One region of the Pseudomonas sp. CM25 genome, then DNA from elsewhere that is predicted to be linked to it. Evidence: riboswitches for the same ligand, from Rfam matches in the RefSeq annotation. Region 1 holds a riboswitch; the other holds the start of a gene.
The links. Region 1 has a riboswitch for cobalamin ahead of HP546_RS04530 (ABC transporter substrate-binding protein). Riboswitches for the same ligand answer to the same signal wherever they lie in the genome.
Positions count from the first base shown of each region.

Region 2: another riboswitch for cobalamin. It lies ahead of cobO (cob(I)yrinic acid a,c-diamide adenosyltransferase); the one in region 1 lies ahead of HP546_RS04530 (ABC transporter substrate-binding protein).

Region 1 covers NZ_JABMCW010000023.1:20,630-23,833, reverse strand. The annotation lists gene HP546_RS04535 (iron ABC transporter permease) at 1-106, opposite strand, end outside; gene HP546_RS04530 (ABC transporter substrate-binding protein) at 106-1,116, opposite strand; cobalamin riboswitch at 1,227-1,425, opposite strand; gene HP546_RS04525 (DUF1624 domain-containing protein) at 1,453-2,619, opposite strand; gene HP546_RS04520 (TonB-dependent siderophore receptor) at 2,798-3,204, opposite strand, start outside.
Region 2 covers NZ_JABMCW010000096.1:11,887-15,090, forward strand. The annotation lists gene HP546_RS12780 (cobyrinate a,c-diamide synthase) at 1-638, opposite strand, end outside; gene cobO (cob(I)yrinic acid a,c-diamide adenosyltransferase) at 635-1,246, opposite strand; cobalamin riboswitch at 1,366-1,586, opposite strand; gene HP546_RS12790 (hypothetical protein) at 1,754-2,332, shown strand; gene HP546_RS12795 (hypothetical protein) at 2,353-3,204, opposite strand, start outside.

The sequences.
Region 1 (3,204 bases):
CGACCACGCTCGGCGACAGGCTGGTTTCGCCGATTACGGTGCCGGCCAGCAGCGCCGCCAGCAGGGCTGCCAGGGCAACTGCGAGGCTGGGTAGCAGGCGGCTCATCACGGCGCTGCTTTACCGCTGGCGAAGGCACTGGCCAACGTCTGCACACCGCGGAACAGGCGGATACCCGCCTGCATGGCGTCGGCATCGAGGATGATGATGCGGTCGTGCCTGACCGCGTCCATGTTGCGGGTAACCGGGTCGCTGCGCAGGAATTCAAGCTTCTTCTGGTAGTCATCGGCGGGGAAGCGGCGACGGTCCATGCGCGCGATGATCAGCCAGGTCGGGTTGGCCTTGGCCAGTGTTTCCCAGCCCACGGTTGGCCATTCCTCACTGGACTCGACCACGTTGCGCACGCCGAGGCTGCGCAGCATGAAGTCGGCGACCCCTTGGCGGCCTGCCACGTAGGGGTCGATGTCCAGGTCGGCGCTGGAGAACCAGAACAGCGCCGAGGTCGCCGACAGGTCCTTGCCGGCCAATTGCGCCCTGGCGCTGTCCAGGCGGCCTTTCAGTTCGGTGTTCAGCGCGGTGCCGCGGTCCTGCACGTCGAAGATCTCGGCCAGCTGGCTGACGCTCTTGTAGATGCTGTCGACCTGGAACGCCTGCAGGCGAGTGCCGTCTGCGCCCACCAGGTTGTCCTTGCCTTCGCAGTCCGAGGGCAGCAGGTAGGTGGGGATGTTCAGTTCGTCGAACTGTTCACGGGTGCCGACCACGCCCTGGGCGCCGACCATCCATTCGAACTGCACCGCCACCAGTTGCGGGCGCTTGCCTGCTACCGCCTCAAAGCTGGGGTCGTTGTCGGCCAGGCGCGGCACTTTGTCGTTCTGTGCCTGGTATTCGGGCAGCACGTTGTTGAACCACAGCGAGGTACCCGCCAGTTTGTCACCAAGCCCCAGTGCGTAGAGCATTTCGGTGCCGGCCTGGCCGATGGTGACGGCGCGTTCCGGTGCCTGGGCGAAGGTCTGCGGCTGGCCGCAGTTATCGACAGTCAGCGGGTAGTGAGTGGCGGCGGCCTGGGCCAGGCCGGTAAAACCAAGGCCGGCGAGCAGGGTGGCGATGCGGGGCAGCATGCGGGGCGATCTCCTATCGGACAGTTCTGGTGAGGAACGCACGGACAGGCATCGCCGAGCCCCCGCTGGCGGCAGGGGCAACACTGATAGCCAATCCCGGACACCCCGCCGGTTGGTGAATGCAGGCCGGCAGGTCTCCTGACTGATGCGTCATGGCCCGGCTCCGGCCTTCCCGGGTCGGTCACCCAGTGGCATCGATGGAGCAGGCTCGGCATCTACAGTTGCGGGGGCAGTTCCGTTTGGCCCGTGTTGGCAGGCCTGGGATTCCCTATTATTTCCGTGGTGGAAACCGGCGGCCCGCATGGTAGACCATCACGCCGCCGGTTAAAACGCTTTTCAGAAGTACTTCAGCCAGGTGATGTCGCGCCGCCGCGCCTTCAGGCGGGCGAACCCGCGCACCGGCAGGTACAGCGAAACCGCCAGCAATACCGCGGCCAGCCATACCGCGGCGATGCCGTCAAAGCCGAAGTAGTCGCCCTGGTTGAGACCGAACAGCGCCACGCTGGCCAGGTACAGCAGCTTCAACACATACAGGTGCAGCAGGTAGAAGAACATCGGCGCCGCACCGAACACCGCCAGGGCGCTGATCCAGCGCGCCTGCCCGGCACGCTCGAAGGCGCGCAGCAGCAGCAGGCCACAGCCCAGGGTCAGGGCCAGGAACAGCAGCGACGGTGGGTATTTGGTGATGTTGAAGAAACTCATCAGGGTTTGCGTGAGGGTCGGGTAACCATTCCAGGGCGCCTCGCCGTAGCCGTTGAGCATGCGCAGCACGACAAAGCCCAGTAGTGCGATCAGCCCGGCCACCCGCAAGCGCTGCTGGCGTCGACCGGCTTCGCTGCCGCGCGCGAACCAGGGGCCCAGGCCGTAACCCAGGGCGATCACGCCGATCCACGGCAGCACCGGGTAGGAGGTGCGCAGGCGCAGGTTGTCGGAGAACTCCAGCCAGCCGCGGTCATGCAGGATCGCCCATGGCACGTGCAGGGCCGACTCCACACCGAAGTGCAGGCCATCAAGCAGGTTGTGGCCGGCGATGATCATCGCGCCCACGGCGATCAGGGCTGCGCGTGGCAGCCACACCAGCAGCGACAGGGCGATCATGCTGACGCCGATCGCCCAGATCACTTGCAGGTAGATCACGCTGGGCGGCAGTTGGAAGGTCCAGGCGAAGTTGACCAGGGTGAACTCCAGCACCACCAGGAACAGCCCGCGCTTGAACAGAAACGCCGAGACATCGCTACGGCCCTGGTACTTCTCGCCGTACAGCCAGGCTGACAGGCCGGTCAGCAGGACGAACACGGGCGCACACAGGTGCGCCAGGGTGCGGCTGACGAATAGCGACGGTTCGGTGGTGTCGATGGCCATCGGGTCGCCGACCTGATGGTGCAGGAAGAAGGTTTCGCGGACATGGTCCAGGAGCATGAACAGGATCACCAGGCCGCGCAGGGCGTCGATGCTCTGCAGGCGCTGGGTAAGCAGGGTAGGGGTGGCGCTGGCGCTTGTCATGGGGGATCGCTGGCAAGAATGGATGTCAAATGGAATGTTATCTTATAACTTATTGGGGTTTGATGGGTAGGGGTTTTTGTGTTGCCTGGTGGTTGCCACCAGATATGCAGCGCCTGTCAGCCCTGATGCGATCCCTATGCCAGCCCTGCCCCAAACAAGCCGACCCAGGCAACCCAGTTCAAAACCTATAATCCACCGTCGCAAACCAGGCCCGTGGCATCCCCATCAACCACTGCTCACCACTGAACGCCGACACCACATACTCCCTGTCAAACACGTTGTTCACCTGCAAGCCCAAACGCACATCCGGCAACACCCGCCAGGCGATATTGGCATCGACCACGGTATACCCGGGGGCGCTCTGGGTATTGGCGGTGTCGGCATAACGCTCATCCACGTAGCGCGCACCCACGCCGGCCTCGACCTGCTGGCCAAAGCCTTTGCTCAACCACAGGTTGGCCGTGCGCCGGGGCACGTTTGCCGGCCGGTTGCCCGCGCGGTCCTGGGCTACACCACCCACCGTCTCGTCAAAGTCGTCATACCTGGCGCGCACCAGCGACGCGTTTACCGACACCTGCCACTGAT
Region 2 (3,204 bases), on a different contig from region 1:
CTGGCGCCCAGCGCCTCGGCGGCGGCGTCCAGGCGTGCGTCGAGGTCGTTCAGCTCGCTGGCCTGGACCAGGCCCAGGTGACGGCTGGGCAGTTCGATGCCACGCTCGCGCGACAAGCCACCGTACCAGCGCAAGCCTTCGGTCAGGCTGCCCTCCAGCAGTTGCGCGTGGCGCAGGCTGCCGACACGGTTGGCCAGCACGCCGGCGAATGGCAGGTCGGCCTGGTAACGTGCCAGGCCCAGGGCCAATGCGCCGAAGGTCTGAGCCATGGCCGTGCCATCGATCACCGCCAGCACCGGCACGCCAAAGTGGCGCGCCAGGTCGGCGCTGGACGGCGTGCCGTCGAACAGCCCCATTACCCCTTCGATCAGGATCAGGTCGGCGTCACCTGCGGCTTGCCACAACAGGCGGCGGCTTTCCTCGGCACCGATCATCCACAAATCCAGTTGATAAACCGGCGCACCGCTGGCACGTTCCAGAATCATCGGATCGAGAAAATCTGGCCCGCATTTGAACACCCGCACCTTGCGCCCGTGGTTACGGTGCAAGCGGGCCAACGCAGCAGTAACGGTGGTCTTGCCCTGGCCCGAGGCCGGTGCCGCGATCAACACGGCGGGGCAATGACGGGGCTGGTTCACAGTTCTACGCCCTTTTGTGCGCGGATCCCGGCCTGAAAGGCGTGCTTGAGCATGCCCATTTCGGTCACCGTGTCCGCCAGCTCGATCATCTCGGGCTTGGCCGCACGGCCGGTGACGATCACATGCTGCATGGGCGGACGGGCCTGGATGTCGGAAAGCACCTGGTCAAGGTCGAGATAGCCATGCTTGAGGGCGATGTTCAGCTCATCCAGTACCACGAACTGCACGCTCGGGTCCTGCAGCAACTGGCGCGAAACGGCCCAGGCCGCTTCGGCGGCGGCGATATCACGCTGGCGGTCCTGGGTCTCCCAGGTAAAGCCTTCGCCCATCACGTGGTAGCGCACCTGCTCGGGGAAACGCCGGAAGAACAGCTCCTCACCGGTGCTGTTACGGCCCTTGATGAACTGCACCACGCCACACTGCATGCCATGGCCCAGGGCGCGCGCGAGCATACCGAAGGCCGAGCTGCTCTTGCCCTTGCCATTGCCGGTCAGCACCAGCAACAGGCCGCATTCGTTGGGGGAATTGGCGATACGTTCGTCGATGATCGCCTTCTTGCGCTGCATGCGCGCCAAGTGGCGTTCGTCGCGTTCGGTGGGTTCGCTCATCAGGGTTCTCCGCTGGCTGGCGCCACGGCAACGCGCGACGGCAGGTAATAGGCAGGCAAACGGAGAACGCGCAGGGGCCGCGGCCGCAGGCCACGGTGCACCGCGCATCACCCTCCGTGATGCCGTTGGCAGTTTCAGGCCGGTCTCCGGGCTTGTGAGCGGGCCTTGGCCCGGGCCTGCGCGCCTTCCCGGGTGCTGGCACCCAGTGGCCCTGCGCGGCCGCGACTCACCTACCGTTGCGGGGGCAGCGCCGGAATCGCGCCCTGCTGGCGCCCACCGGCTTCCCAGTTTCACCCTGCCAGGTCGAGGCTGGCAGGGCACCTGAAACACGCGCGAAGGTTAGAGGGTTGCACCCTGAGCGTCAATCGAACCGGGACCATTGCCGTCGAACAGGCACGCCACCGCGCAATGGCCAAATCCCCAAGGTGTGCCACACTCAACCCAGTGATGGCTCATAGCCATCACCCCCGAGTGAATGGGAACACACCTGCAACAGGAGAGCGCAGCATGCGAGGCCAGATCATCAACAACCCGCGCCTGGAGTTTCTCAGCCCCGTGCTGGAGCGCTGGGTCGACTGCATCGACCGCTTCAACCAGTTTGCCGGCGATGCTGAAGCCCCTTACTGGCACGGCGCCGCTGCCAACGTCGGGCTGCTGGCAGCGGCCGCCTGGCAGGCCGAGCTGGCAGCATTGCAGCAGTTCGCCGGCAAGAAGCAGCGCGACGAAGGCGAAAACGAAGGGCGTTGCGACCTGTCGATCATCAGCGCCGAGGAGGCCCTGTACCTCAGTACAAGCCAGCGCTGGCCGAAGGTCGGCCGGCTGGACATGGCTGGCGCCCTGCAACAGACCGCCGCCCTCGCCCGACAGGTCGCCTACCCGAGCCAGTTGAAGGCGGCGGCGCTGTTCATCAGCCCCTGGAAAGCAGGCCAGCACGCCAGCCCCGAAGAACTGCAGGACCTGGTCGACGACCTGAAAACGCATACCGCCTGCGCCATCGCCTGGTACTTCCCGTATGCCTATCGCAAGCTGCACAACGAGCAAGGCCAGTACTTCCCGGGGGTGGCGCTGCTGCTCAAACAAGCCTGAGCAGCGGGACGGCCACAAGATCAGGCCGGGAAGAAACGATCGACCAACTGCGGGCTACCCAGGCGCTCGAGGTAGGCATCCCTGGCAAACACCACGCCAGTGCGCAAGTCATACACCGGACCTGAAGCCGGCTTGGGTACCTGGCGCAACCGGACATTGACAAAGCGGTAGTCCGCCCCGGTGATCTGGCCTATATGCTCGATCTGGAAATAGGCGCCAGGCATGAACAAGGTTTCGGCTTCCTCCTTGTAGGCAGAGAACGCCGTGACCGGAACGCCACTCGAATACGCGCCAGCAGGTAGTTCGAACACCACTGAACTTTCATCGAACACACCGAGTTCCCCCGTACTGGCCATGTCATCCGGGTCGGCGGCGAACTTGCGCATCATGTATGGGTTTTCGGTGAAGGATGAGAGATCGGTGTTGACCAATGTATCGCCTACCTTGAAACGCCCACTGCAAAAATGCACGCCACTGGTGCCTCGTACCCCGTGCCCGCCGCGGTAAAGGGGGACTGCAGCATCCCGGGGCAGGCGCTCCATACTGGTTGCAAGCTTGTTCAGGTAGCGGACCGACGAGCTGGTTCGCTGCCCCTCACGCAGGAAACTGTTGATCGAATCATCATGCGTGTAGACCTCGATCAGGCTGTTGTTGTAGCCCGCGCCCTCCCGGTAGGTGTATTGCGCCTGCCCCTCGTACTCGACGTATTCGTATCCCTGGGAATCGGATAACGGATCGCCCCCGTCAGGCACCAAGGCGATATCCGCTGAATCCAGCAGCGCCTGATGCCGCAAGAACGCCTCAGTGGAGATTGCAGCACTACGCTGCTGGTTACTGCGCATGTACTCGTCCCAGAATGGCGATGTCTCACT